Regions from separate parts of the Herbaspirillum seropedicae genome, predicted to be linked through region 1. Evidence: predicted binding sites of a transcription regulator. Region 1 holds the regulator's gene; each other region holds the start of a gene.
What was found. Region 1 encodes sigma-54, which starts transcription at its own class of promoters, with help from an activator protein. Its sites were predicted from a motif close to TGGCANGNAANCTGCTTT; they were not measured.
Positions count from the first base shown of each region.

Region 2: a site for sigma-54 is predicted at 1,614-1,631, ahead of nifB (nitrogenase cofactor biosynthesis protein NifB). Genes of this name have one in related genera too.
Region 3: a site for sigma-54 is predicted at 1,556-1,573, ahead of ACP92_RS00410 (TorF family putative porin). Genes of this name have one in related genera too.
Region 4: a site for sigma-54 is predicted at 1,968-1,985, ahead of ACP92_RS13305 (PEP-CTERM sorting domain-containing protein). Genes of this name have one in related genera too.

Region 1 covers NZ_CP011930.1:4,553,329-4,556,799, reverse strand. Annotated here, with positions in the region: gene ACP92_RS19820 (UbiX family flavin prenyltransferase) at 1-319, opposite strand, end outside; gene grxD (Grx4 family monothiol glutaredoxin) at 343-654, opposite strand; gene hpf (ribosome hibernation-promoting factor, HPF/YfiA family) at 986-1,348, opposite strand; gene ACP92_RS19805 (RNA polymerase factor sigma-54) at 1,502-2,992, opposite strand; gene lptB (LPS export ABC transporter ATP-binding protein) at 3,065-3,471, opposite strand, start outside.
Region 2 covers NZ_CP011930.1:3,256,524-3,259,994, forward strand. Annotated here, with positions in the region: gene nifB (nitrogenase cofactor biosynthesis protein NifB) at 1-1,566, opposite strand, end outside; gene nifA (nif-specific transcriptional activator NifA) at 1,958-3,471, opposite strand, start outside.
Region 3 covers NZ_CP011930.1:96,274-99,744, reverse strand. Annotated here, with positions in the region: gene ACP92_RS00420 (ammonium transporter) at 1-339, opposite strand, end outside; gene ACP92_RS00415 (P-II family nitrogen regulator) at 355-693, opposite strand; gene ACP92_RS00410 (TorF family putative porin) at 706-1,494, opposite strand; gene ACP92_RS00405 (accessory factor UbiK family protein) at 1,922-2,167, shown strand; gene ACP92_RS00400 (YifB family Mg chelatase-like AAA ATPase) at 2,241-3,471, shown strand, end outside.
Region 4 covers NZ_CP011930.1:3,039,650-3,043,120, forward strand. Annotated here, with positions in the region: gene ACP92_RS13295 (iron-containing redox enzyme family protein) at 1-718, opposite strand, end outside; gene ACP92_RS13300 (DUF3297 family protein) at 919-1,167, shown strand; gene ACP92_RS13305 (PEP-CTERM sorting domain-containing protein) at 1,311-1,913, opposite strand; gene ACP92_RS25215 (methyl-accepting chemotaxis protein) at 2,256-3,471, opposite strand, start outside.

The DNA.
Region 1 (3,471 bases):
GGCCATGCGCCACGGCGGCCAGGGTCTTCATCGAACAGGGCGCCACCACCATGCCGGTGGAAGCGAAGGAACCGCTGGCGATGCAGGCGCCTACATCACGCACGTTGTGCACCACGTCGGCCAGCGCTTCCACATCCTTGCGCCGCATGTCCAGCTCCTGGTGGAGATTGAGCACGCCGGCTTCAGAGACCATCAGATGCGTTTCGATCTGGCCATGCTTGCGCAGGTGTTCCAGCAAACGCACGCCGTAGATGGCGCCGGTCGCGCCGGTGATGGCGACGATCAGGCGCTGGCGCGGCCGGCTGGAAGAAACGCTCACGGGAGCTTCAGGCGCGAAAAAGATCAGCCCTTGATCAGGGTCTGCAGTTCGCCCGAGGCGTACATCTCGCTCATGATGTCGGAGCCGCCGACGAATTCACCCTTGATGTACAACTGGGGAATGGTGGGCCAGTTCGAGTATTCCTTGATGCCCTGGCGCACGTCCGGGCTTTCCAGGACGTTTACGGTGACGATGTTCTCGGCGCCGCTGGCCTTGAGCAGCTGGATGGCCTTGCCGGAAAAGCCGCATTGCGGGAATTGCGCGGTGCCCTTCATGAACAGCACGACAGGGTTTTGGGTCACGGTTTCTTTGATCCAGGATTGGACGTCGCTCATGGCTATGCCTTTAAAAATGGGATTGCCGACATTATAGGGAAAAGCCGCCGCGTGCGTTGGAGTCGGACGGGCGACTTGTCTTGCGGTTGGTGAAATATTGTCTTCGGGAAATGCTTTGTATCAAAATCATTTTCCTGATCCGAAGGGCTGTGGAAAAGATAAGGTCGCCATCGGCGCCTTCAAGTCGAAGCCCACCGCGAAGCCCACCGACGAGGTAAATTATTTATATCCTATGCGGATTTTCTACCGGGCAATGATCGCCGGTGCGGGGACATGAATGAAAAAGGGCGCTTGCGCGCCCTTTGCTCATGAAAGCTTGAAGATCAAGGCATCATGCCGCGCCGGCGACCGCGTCGTCCGGGGCTTCTTCAGGCAGGCGCTTGGCCATGGAGTGATGTTCCTGCAACTTGTCCTTGTGCTTGATGACCTGGCGATCGAGCTTGTCGATCAGGGCATCGATGGCTGCATAGAGGTCGTGCGCAATGCTTTCCGCATGTAGATCCTTCCCCTTGATGTGGACGTTGATTTCCGCTTTTTGGCGCTTTTCCTTTTCTGTGAGTTTATCTACGCTCAGGATCACGCTGACGTCGATCACGTTGTCGAAATGGCGCTTGATACGGGCCAGCTTGCTTTGCACGTATTCCCGGATGGCGGGGGTCAGTTCGAGGTGGTGTCCACTGATGGTCAGATTCATACAAGACTCCTATCGTGAAGTCACTGGAGGTTCGTGCAATTCATCCTTGCTGCAGCTGTACCACGGGCACGGTCTTCGTGTCGGATGGCATGGGCATCAGCGGGATGCTTGCCGGAACACAGCAACGGTACTGCAGAAAAACTGAGGAAAAACTCAGAGGGACTTGCGGAGATTGACTGGCGGAATCTTCAACACTTCGCGGTATTTGGCGACTGTGCGTCGCGCGACCACCATGCCTTGTTCTGCCAGCATATCCGCAATCTTGCTATCGGATAATGGGGTCTGCGGGTTTTCGGCTCCTATCAACTGTTTGATCAGCGCCCGTATCGCGGTGGAGGAAGCTTCGCCTCCGGTTTCAGTTGCGACGTGGCTACCGAAGAAGTACTTCAACTCAAACATGCCATGCGGTGTGAGCATGTATTTCTGAGTTGTCACGCGAGAGATAGTGCTCTCGTGTAGACCCAGTGTATCAGCAATTTCACGTAGCACAAGGGGGCGCATGGCGACTGCCCCATGTGAAAAGAAGTTTCTTTGACGTTCCACAATGGCCTGCGCGACGCGCAAAATTGTATCGAAACGTTGCCGCATGTTCTTGATGAGCCACTTGGCTTCCTGCAACTGCGAGGATAGCGATCCTTCGCCCTTGGCCTGCTTGAGCGCGCTGGCGTACATGGCGTTGACGCGCAGCTTGGGCATGACCTCATGGTTGAGCATGACCTGCCAGCCGTTCTTTGTCTGTTTGACAATCACGTCCGGCACGACATAGTCGGAGGCATCGCGCGCGAATTCCGCGCCGGGGTGCGGACGGCACTGGCGGATCACGGCCTGCGCTTCACGCAGGTCTTCGTCATCGCAATCGAGCGCCTTCTTGATCTTGTTGAAGTCGCGCTGCGCAAACAGCGGCAGGTAATCTTCCACGATCTTCAGCGCCAGCCGGCGCGTGACGAAGGGCACCTTGGGCAGGCGGCGGATCTGCAGGGCCAGGCATTCGCCAGCGCTGCGCGCACCCACGCCCGCCGGGTCCAGGCTTTGCAGCAGCTTCAGCGAAATGGAGAGTTCTTCCAGGTCCACGCCCAACTCTTCGGGCAGGCGCGCGAGGATGTCTTCCAGCGGCTCTTCCAGATAGCCGCTGTCGTCCAGCGCATCGGTGAGCAGTTCCAGCAGGGCGCGGTCGCGCTGCGTGCGCGCCGTCACGCGGATCTGTTCCAGCAGATGTTCGCGCAGGGTGATTTCGTGCGCTTCCAGCTGGGGGCGGGCGTCTTCGTCATCGGGCGACTTGCCGCTGCGGGCCACATCGTCGAAGCTCCAGTCGGAGTCGCCGCTCACGCCCTCGGGGGCGGTGTCCTGGTACTCGAAACTGGATTCGCCATCGGCCGCTGCGGGAGCGGCTTCGCTGCTGGCCTCACTGCCGGTGGTCTCGCTCACGCCGCTCGAGGGGGCCGCCGAGACGGCGCCATCGGCCAGCAGGCGCACCGAATTGTCGAGCGCGTCGTCGAGGCGTTCCAGCAGGGGATTGTCGGTCAGTATCTGCTCCAGCTCCTGGTGCAATTCCAGCGTCGACAGTTGCAGCAGTCTGATCGACTGCTGCAATTGCGGCGTCAATGCGAGATGCTGCGAGGTACGTAACTGGAGCGACTGTTTCATCTTTCTTTCTGGAAGCGGCGTGGCCCGCTGGTTGCAATGCCGGTGTCCTGGTCGTTTGCGCCTGTGCCTGGGTTACATGCGGAAGTGCTCGCCCAGATAAACGCGGCGCACTGATTCGTTGGCGATGATCTCTTCCGGGTTGCCGCTGGCCAGCACGGTGCCCTGGTTGATGATGTAGGCGCGATCGCAGATGCCCAGGGTCTCGCGCACATTGTGGTCGGTGATGAGCACGCCGATGCCGCGTTCCTTGAGGAAGCGCACGATGCGCTGGATCTCGATCACGGCAATCGGGTCGATCCCGGCAAAGGGCTCGTCCAGCAGCACGAAGCGCGGATCGGTGGCCAGTGCGCGGGCGATCTCGACGCGCCGGCGTTCACCGCCCGACAGCGACAGGGCCTGGCTCTCGCGCAGCTTCTCGATCTGCAATTCGTGCAGCAGGTTGTTCAGGCGCCCTTCGATCTCGTCGCGGGAGAGCGGCT
Region 2 (3,471 bases), 1.3 Mb from region 1:
GGACGTCGACTGCACCGAGGTATACGCCCCCTGGCGGATATCGGCGTCGCCTCGTGGCCGATGCTCGATCTGTCCGCTGCGCACGCGTTCCAGGTAATCCATGAAGTAGGCGATGACGGATTGCTCGATGAATTCATGGGCATACCGGTCCACCGGCTCGATGCCCACCTTCTGCAGATCATCCTTGGGACAGCCGCCGATCTTGGCCACCAGCACTGCATGGCAGTCGTTGATGGCGCGGATGACGGTCTCCAGTGCATCCTCCTCGCCATAGCCGCCCTGACAGTACTGGTCCACGCGCCGGTGTCCGACGAACTTGCTGCCGGCGCTGCTGACTTCATAGATCTGGAATTCGCTGACGTGTCCGAAGTGCTCGTTGACGCGTCCCTGCCCCTTGGTCGCCACCGCCACCAGCAAGGACAGGCCGCTCTGGTCTGCCATCTGGGCCAGCTCCTGCTGCTCGGCGGCCTTGGCGGCCGACTTGGCCTGGCGTTCCTGTTCCACCAGCTCCTGGTAAGCCTTGCGGGTGGCGCCGTCATAGGCCACTTCCATGGCCTCGATCTTTTCGGTGGTGAATTCGGCGCTGCGGTCTTCACCCAGCAGGCCCACCGCATCGGCGCGGCACTGGCGGCAGTGGCGCATCATGTTCATCTCGCCTTCACAGGCATCCTGCAAGGCCTTGAGCTCCTGCGCGCTGGGGCCGCGCTGGCCGTTCAGGCCAAACACGGTGCCATGCTCGGGCGCTGAAATGAGCGGCATGATGTTGTGCAGGAAGGCACCGCGTGACTTGACGGCGCGATTGACTTCCACCAGATGCTGGTCATTGATGCCCGGGATCATCACCGAGTTGACCTTGCACAGGATGCCGCGCGCCGTGAGCATCTCCAGTCCCAGCATCTGCCGTTCGTGCAGGATGCGGGCCGCGTCGATACCGGTCCAGCGCTTGTTCTGGTAATAGATCCAGGGATAGATGTGCTGTCCGATCTCGGGATCGACCATGTTGATGGTGATGGTGACGTGATCGACGTTAAAGGCAGCAATGGTATCGATGTGGTCAGGCAAGGCCAGGCCATTGGTCGACAGGCACAGCTTGATATCGGGCGCGGTCTGCGAAATCAGCTCGAAGGTCTTGAAGGTCTTGGCCGGATTGGCCAGCGGGTCGCCAGGACCGGCAATGCCCAGCACCGTCATCTGCGGAATGGTCGAGGCCACCGCAAAGACCTTCTTGGCCGCTTGTTCGGGCGTGAGCTTTTCGCTGACCACGCCTGGACGCGACTCGTTGGCGCAATCGTATTTGCGGTTGCAGTAGTTGCACTGGATGTTACAGGCCGGTGCCACCGCCACGTGCATACGCGCATAGTGGTGATGAGCCTCTTCGCTGTAGCAGGGATGGTTCTTGACCTTTTCCCAAACCTCGGGCGCCATGTCGGCGGGACCATCGGATGAACCGCAACTGGCTTTGCCGCCTTCACTGCTGGTGCCACAGCCTTTGTGTTCGGCTACCTTGTCCAGCAAGGTGCCTAGCGATTTGATGTCCTGGATACCGACGTATTGTGTGGGCTGCATGGATAGTCCCTTTCAGGAAAGTGATGCCTGGGCCTTCTCCTGAGGACATAGCCAAAACCGTGCCAGACAAAATAATCAATCAATTCAATGACATAGCGGAGAATTGCGTCGTACGGCGATGTGAGGATAGCGACAATCGGCGATACATTGTGGGTGGCGCTTGTCATGAACACGACAATGCAGCACGGGCCGGCGCCTGCAATTGAGCGCGCCGCAATGAGCCTGACGCAGTGGAGAAGGAGAAGGAGAATGCGAGGACGTGCCAGCCGGGGAATCCATCAATACAACCGGCTGGCGCGACGCCGAAGAGACCGCGCGCGCAGGGCGAGGACGGCAATGAGAAAAAGACTTTGGATCTGGCAGCGTATTACGTCACGCTCGCAGATGAGTTTCAGAACTTCTTGACCTCGATATTGAATTTCTGCAGCGCATAGCCCATCTGGCGCGGCGAGATGTTGAGTGCGCGGGCTGCCTTGGCTTGCACCCAGCCACATTGCTCCATGGCCCAGATAAGACGTTCGCGTTCGGAGGTCGGGGGCGCGGCCGCCAGTGGCTTGTCCTTGGCCATCCCACTCGGCGAAGATGGCGCCGTATGCGCGGATATGCGCTCCAGCGGCACCACCACGACCGGTTGCTGCTGGCCGGGTTCATGCAAGACCTTGGTCAGGCATTTGTTCTGCTGACAGGAGAAATGCACCTCGGTGATCAGATCGCCGCGCATCATGGTGGCAGTACGCTCGACACAATTTTCCAGTTCCCGTACATTGCCCGGCCAGTAGCAATTCATCATGACCTTCATGGCCTGCGGTGACATGGCCACCATGGCGCGCTGGTTCTCCACACGGAATTTTTCCAGGAAGTGTTCCACCAGATAGGGAATATCCTCGCGCCGTTCGCGCAGCGGAGGAATGAAGATGCTGACCACATTGATACGGTAATACAGGTCGGCCCGGAACTCGCCCTTGGCCACGGCCTTCTCCAGGTCGCGGTTGGTGGCGGTGACCAGACGCACGTCCACCTTGATCGAACGCGACCCACCGACCCGCTCGAATTCACGCTCCTGCAATACCCGCAGCAGCTTGGCCTGGAAGGCCGGCGAGATCTCGCCGATCTCGTCGAGGAACAAGGTGCCGCCATGGGCGAGTTCGAAACGCCCCTTGCGTTCACCCTGGGCCCCGGTGAAGGCGCCCTTCTCGTGGCCAAACAATTCGGATTCCAGCAAGGTTTCCGACAAGGCCGCACAGTTGACCTTGATGAATGGCCCATCCTTGCGCGGACTGAGGTAATGGATGGCGCGCGCGATGACTTCCTTGCCGGTGCCGCTCTCGCCGCGCAACAGCATGGTCGAGCGCGAGGGGGCGGACTGGTGTACCTGCGCGAACACTTCCTGCATCGCCTTGGAAATGCCGATTACGTTATCGAGCTTGTACTTGCCCTGGAGTTGCCGGGACAGCTGGCGCTTTTCCTCTTGCAGCTGCTGGCGCTCGGCCGCTACGCTGCGATACAGCCGGACGGTTTGTCCGATCAGGTTGGCCACCATGGTCAGCAGGCGCACCTCATGGTCGACACTACGCGAGGGCGATTGTCCATCCCGAAAAACGCACAACACACCCAGCATTTCACGGGCAGCCTTGATCGGCACGCCCACAAAGGAAATGACTTCCCCGTCTTGCGACTGGCGCGGGCTGGTGCGAGCCAGGAACAGCGGCTCCTGGGCCAAGTCGCGCACCACGATGGGAGTTTCCGTCTGGAAGATCTTGCCGGTGATGCCCTCGCCGACCCGGTATCTGCCACTCTGGAATTCTTCGTAACTCAGGCCGATGGCGCTGACCAGTTGCAATTCACCGGAGTCCTGCATCAGACTCAGCAATACCCGTTTCGTTTCCAGGTGGGCGGAGAGGACGT
Region 3 (3,471 bases), 1.1 Mb from region 1:
CATGTTCTTGCTGCGCACCAGGCCGCCGTAGAACAGGCCCAGGCCCGGCAAGGTCATGAGGATGACGAAGGCGGTGCAGACCAGCATCCAGGCGGTATCGCCCTTGTTGGGGACCGGTGCGGGAGCGGCGGCAGCGGCAGCCGGTGCGGCCGGGGCAGCGGCCGCAGGAGCGGCAGCTTCCGCCTTGGGTGCAGCGGGAGCAGCAGCCGGGGCCGCTGCGGCAGCCGCTGCAGCTTCAGGCTTGGGCGCATCCTGCGCCTGGGCCGGAGCAGTAAAACTGACTGCAAACAGCAGCGCGCCAATGGCGAGCGCGCCGGAAAACATTTTCTTCATGCTCATTAGAGTTCCCCTTTTTTACAGAGCGTCTTTGCCGGTCTCGCCGGTGCGGATACGGATCACGTCCAGCAGGTCCTGGACGAAGATCTTGCCGTCGCCGATCTTGCCGGTGCGGGCAGCGGTCTCGATGGCTTCGAGCGCGCGTTCGACGATGGCGTCGTCCACCGCCGCCTCGATCTTGGTCTTGGGCAGGAAATCGACCACGTATTCCGCGCCGCGGTACAGCTCGGTATGGCCCTTCTGACGACCGAAGCCCTTGACTTCAGTCACGGTGATGCCTTGCACCCCGATCGCGGAGAGGGCTTCACGCACCTCGTCCAGCTTGAACGGTTTGATGATCGCTGTGATCAGTTTCATACGAACCTCTTGTTAGAAAGTTTTGCTGAGGGAGAAAACGAAGCCGTTCTTGCCGACGTTCTTCAGGCCATCCGAAGCCGGCGTGGTGGTCACGCCATCCTTGAGGTCGGTGCCGACATAGGCCAGGCCCAGGGTGATGCCGGCCAGATCGTCGAAGGTCTTGGACACGCCGATCTTCCAGTCGGTGTAGCTGAACTGGTTGGGGTTGCCGCGCACGTTCTGGTGACCCACGTGCAGGCCCAGGATGACGCCGTAGTAGGTCTCGATGTTGGCGCCCAGGTCGAAGTACTGGCTGTACTTGCTGTTGGCTGCGCCGAACAGGTTGGTCAGCGATTGCGAATACTTGAAGTAGCCCGGACCGTAGCCGACCTGGCCGTACAGTTCGAAGGTGTTGGCGTTCTTGGCGCCGCTGTCGGCCAGGGTGTTGCCCGGGTAGTAGTAGTACAGGCCGCCGACGTCATAGGTGAAGCCGCCGCCGATGTCGCCGCGCTTGCCGCCATAGATGTCCCACTCGATGTCGCCCTTGGTGTTGACCGGCGGGCTGGCCACGGCGCCAGCGTCCTTGATCCACTTGATGTTGGTCAGCCAGGTGCCGGCGTACAGGCCGGTGGGGTTGTGGGTGTAGTCAGCACCGACTTGCAGGGCCGGGTCGAAGCGGGTCTGGGTCAGGCCGCGGTAGCGGTAGTCGCTCACGACAGCGGCGTTGAAGCTGAACTCATTATCTGGTTTGGCGTCTTCTGCACGGGCCACGGTAGAAACGAAGGATGCGGCGATGGCTGTTGCAAGAATCAGTTTCTTCATGACTTTCCCTCTGGTTTGTGTTTGAACAATAAAAGTCGTTTTTTGTGTTTGCTCAAACCCTGTAGCAGGAGCCGTGCCATGTTCTTTCGGCAAGGCAGGCTTGTGTTTTTAGGTGAAACCGGAGATTGGTCACGTTTTTTTTCTAACTTCAGTTCAAAATAGTGCAGACCAAGGGAAAATGCACGTGATTGGTGCGATATTGCTTGTTTTTTGTTAACCCTGCTTCCATTCCGGCAATCACATTTTGGTGCGCGGCCAGCAGGGGCGTTCCGGATCACCAAGACGGCGCATTTCCTGAAGGAAAAAACTTCACAGGCCGCACTTGGCGGTAAAAATGCGGTCTCATCCAGGCAAGGCGGTTTGAGGATGGGCAGGAAACCGCTAAACTTGCATTCCAGCTACAGCTTATCTGCCAAGGAGATCCGACATGGACAAGCCCCCGTTTTTTGAAGACCTGCAATCCAAGATCAACAAGGCAATCGAAAACTCCCCGGCCAAGGACATCGAAAAGAACGTCAAGGCCATGCTCAGCCAGGGCTTTGCCAAGCTCGACCTGGTCACGCGCGAGGAATTCGACATCCAGGCTCAGGTGCTGGCCAAGACCCGCGCCCGCCTGGAAGCCCTGGAGGCCCGTGTGGCCGAGCTGGAAGCCCAGCAAAAACAGACTCCATGATCCTGGCGCACCTACTTTCACTTCGATCACACTCTCTTCTCTATATAGGTAACAGGCAGCCAGGCCCATCGCGATGAGCCTGGCGGTCCTGCGCAGCCGCGCCCTGGCCGGCATGAACGCCCCACCGGTCACGGTGGAGGTGCATCTGGCCAATGGCCTGCCCTCCTTCGCCATCGTCGGCCTGCCCGAGGCCGAGGTGAAGGAAGCCCGTGACCGCGTCCGGGCGGCATTGCAGAACGCCCGCTTTGAATTCCCGGCGCGGCGCATCACCGTCAACCTCGCGCCTGCCGACCTCCCCAAGGAATCCGGCCGCTTCGACCTGGCCATCGCCCTGGGCATCCTGGCCGCCTCCCAGCAGATCCCCGGCGACCGGCTGGACGACTACGAATACGCCGGCGAGCTATCCCTCTCCGGCCAGTTGTTGCCCATCCGCGGCGCCCTGGCGATGACCTGCGCCATGCAGCACGGCGCCAGCGCCGACGAACGGCGGCGCGCCTTCATCCTGCCCGCCGCCAATGCCGACGAGGCCGCGCTGGTGACGCAAGCCGAGATCGTCCCGGCCCGTTCGCTGCTGGAGGTCTGCGCCCACTTCACCAGCCGCGACGAGAGCACCCGGTTGGCGCGCCACCGGCCGCAACAGGACGCCCTCGCACCGGTGTATCCCGATTTCAGCGAGATCAAGGGGCAATTGCTGGCGCGCCGCGCCATGGAAGTGGCGGCGGCGGGACGGCACAGCATGCTGCTGGTGGGGCCGCCCGGAGCGGGCAAGTCAATGCTGGCCACGCGCTTTCCGGGCATCCTGCCGCCGATGACCGAGGCGGAAGCGCTGGAATCGGCGGCGGTGCGCTCCCTCACCGGCGGCTTCGACCCCGCGCGCTGGCGACAACGCCCCTTCCGCGCGCCCCACCACACCGCCTCGGCGGTCGCACTGGTGGGCGGTGGCAGCCCGCCCCGGCCCGGCGAGATCTCGCTGGCCCATCATGGGGTGCTGTTCCTCGATGAAATCGCCGAATACCGGCGCAGCGTGCTGGAGGTGCTGCGCCAGCCCATGGAATCCGGACAGATCACCATCTCGCGGGCGGCCCGCCAGGCGGATTTCCCGGCGCGCTTCCAGCTGCTGGCGGCGATGAATCCCTGCCCCTGCGGCTACCATGGCCAAGCCAGCGGGCAGTGCCGTTGTTCACCCGAGATGGTGCGGCGCTATCAGCAGCGCCTGTCAGGGCCCCTGCTGGACCGCATCGACATGCAATTGCAGGTCGCCGCCCTGAGCCCCGGCGAACTGGCCGTCCAGGCCAGCGGCGAAT
Region 4 (3,471 bases), 1.5 Mb from region 1:
AGGGATCGATGCCGAGTTCGTTGAGTTCGTAGGCCGTGATCAGCAGGTGCAGCGGCAACTGCTCGTAACCCAGGTTGAAGCCGAACATCTCGGGAATGAATTCGTCGCCGTGCCAGCCCAGCGCCAGTTGCAGCGCTCCCTGCACATAGTGCGCCTGCGAGAGCCAGTCGGCCTGCTCGCAGCCATGGGCCTGCAGGAGACTGCGATACAGGCTCACGTGGTTCATGGCGACCTCGCCATCGCCCAGCTCTTCCAGATAGGTCAGGATCAGGGGACGAAACACCGGATCGCGCCAGTGCTTCACGGCGCTGTAGAGCCAAGCGCCATCGACCAGCTTGGTGGGCGCCACGCGCAGCAGGAAATTGAGCGCATGGGCGCGCCCCGAGAAATACTGGCGCGGCGCGCCGGCGCGGCGTTCCTGCAGATAGGCCTCATAGGCCACGCCAACCTGGGCGGCGCGGGCCTGCATCCAGGCGGCCATGTCCTGGCCCGCGGGGGGCAGCTCGCAGGGCAGCGCCTGCGTCGCCTCCAGCTGCGTCACCAGATAGCGGCGCGCCTGGGCCAACGCCGCCGCATCGGGCTCGGCCACATTCAACTGCGCATAGATGCGCGCCGGCAACAGCCCGGCGCCGTGGGGGTCGTGGTGGGGATCACTGTTGGGGTGATATCGGCGGGAAGCCGATGCGGCTGCCTGCATTTCTTCCAGGGTGGCTTGCATACTTCCTCGCGCAAATGGACATTGCGCCCAGCATGCGATGTTCGCGCCGGCAGCGCTATCAGCCAGGGGCCAGCGCTGCTGTCGGAGAACGCCGCCATCCGGGTAGGACGACGGGACTGCCAAGGCGGCGGCGCCTGTCAGAGGGGCGGCCAGCGCCGAAAGGATTGTCTTGGCCGGGCAGATATCCGATAATCGCGGCCATGAACGATACCGCACAACGCCCCAGCTTCCCCGACCGCCTCTCGGTCGATCCGCGCAGCCCGCATTACGTCGCCGCCATCTTTGAATTCGACGTGGGCATCAAGCTCAATGGCAAGGAATTCAACAACGTCAGCGAATACTGCATCAGCGAAGGCTGGATCAAGATTCCCGCCGGCCGCGCGCTGGACCGCAAGGGCAATCCGATGATGACCAAGCTCAAGGGCCAGGTCGAACCGTTCTATCGCTGATCCGCCTTACTCCGCACTGTCACCCAGAGGCCCGCATTTTCGTGCGGGCCTTTTCTCTTAGCGGCAACATTGTCTGTCTGCCAAGCTGCGCACGCAAAACGACCCGCGCGAGAAGCGTCTTCCTTCCAGGCAAGGGCCACGTATCAGGCTGCCGAGGCATCCCTACGCCGCCGCGCCAGTATCACCCCCAACAGTCCGATCCCCAGCATGGCGCTGGAGGCTGGTTCGGGGACCTCAGCCTGACGCGAACTGACAGTCAGGACCGGGGTGACGGAGTGCAGCTCCTGACCACGGGAAGGAGCCGGATGCGCGCGCAGTTGCAGCTCCACAATGGGGTTGCGCGACCAGTCGATGGCGCGCAGGGCGGCGTTGAGGTCGCTCAATTTGCTCACCGAGGTCCGATAGTCCTGCAGCGGTTGCCTCGTTCCCTCCCGCACGCCCTCTGCGAAGGTATCGGTCCATAGATTCCGGTTACCCTGCCTGAGGGCGACGTACAGATAATTGGACGCCGGATCAGAGGCTCCCCAGCCCTGGTCAAAGGTGCGGGAGCGGCCAGTTACAGCTGTGAAAGTCCGGATTCCCGGCGTGATGAAAACACCCAGCACGCGCTCATCCTTGATTCCTCGGGAAGCACTGCGATCGTAACGGTCCACCGTAGCGGACTGCGTAACGATGGTCGCCGATGCGCAGGTGCTGAAAGCGGCCAGAAACGCCAGGCTGGCAAAGGTGCTTTTGAACGAAGACATGTTGGTTTTCTCAAAGAGTATTGACGGGGATGGCGGTGTGGCGATGGATATCTTCACGCATAAAACATGCCATTCAAACAAGCTCTTTGAAAATCAGCTACTTGTCTTTTCGGGCCTCTGCACTCCTGCCCATCATGTAATATTCTCCGACAGTAACATCTGTTACCATTTTTATGATGTCTTCCACAAGCCTTTACCGGTGGGGTTTTGCGTCACTTCCCTATTTTTATGATGCATTTCAAAAAACAGGTTTTATTAGAAAAGTGGACCACCACGGCATTTCCTGAAGAGACCTGCTGCGCCTGATTTCCGCTTCGGCAATGCAGGCGCAGTCGAGGTTTTTTACACTGTCACGGCGCGCTGCCCCAGGCGGAATACTGCCACCGCCTGCACCAGTTCCCGCGCCTGGCCGGACAAGCTGATGGCCGCTGCCGCGCTTTCTTCGACCAGGGCGGCATTCTGCTGCGTGGTGGTGTCCATCTGGGTGACGGCCTGGCCGACCTGGGCAATCCCCGTATTCTGCTCGGCGGTGGCGGCGTTGATGCCGACCATGATGTCGCTGACGCGGCGAATCGAGGTCACGATCTCTTCCATGGTCTTGCCGGCCTGGTCGGCCAGTTGGGTGCCCTGCCCCACCTGCTCGACGCTGGCGGTGATCAGTTCCTTGATCTCGCGTGCGGCGGTGGCGCTGCGCTGGGCCAGGGTGCGCACTTCCGAGGCCACCACGGCAAAGCCGCGCCCTTGTTCGCCGGCGCGAGCAGCCTCGACGGCGGCGTTCAGGGCCAGGATATTGGTCTGGAAGGCAATGCTGTCGATCACGCCGATGATGTCGGCGATGCGACGGCTGGATTCGTCGATGCGGCCCATGGTCTGCACCACATCACCCATCACCTGTCCGCCATGCTGGGCCACGCCGGAGGCCTGCGCCACCTGGGCGTTGGCCGAGCGGGCGAATTCGGCTGACTGCTGGGCGGTGGCGGCGATTTCTTCCATGGCGCTGGCGGTCTGCTCCAGGCTGGACGCGGCCTGTTCGGTGCGGGCGCTCAAGTCGGCATTGCCGGCGGCGGCTTCGCTGCTGGCCTGGTTGACCGACAATGCCGCCTGGCGCGACTTGCTCACCAGCGAACGCAACGACTCCTGCATGCTGCCCACGTTCTTCAAGAGGCTGGCCAGTTCGGAGCGGCCGGTGGCCGCTGGCACCGTGCTGGTGAGGTCGCCTGCGGCGATCTGCAGGGTCAGCGCCTGCATCTCGTGCAACGGCGCGGCAATGCTCTGGGTGAGCAGCCAGCCCAGCAACACGGCCAGCAGGATACTGGCTGCGGTGGCCCCCATGAGCACGAAGCGCGAGCGATCGATGGCCGCATCGATCTGCCCGCCCAGTTCGGCGGTGCGCCTTTCCTGGTACTGCACCAGGCTGGTCCCTTCCTTGATGTAGGCGGCCGAGATCGACTTCATGTCCTGCACCAGCTGCTGCCGGGTGGCCGCATCCGCGCCGACCTCTTCCATCTGCTGGCGCACCACCAGATAGCGTTTGCGCTCCTTGGCCATGCGCTCCAGG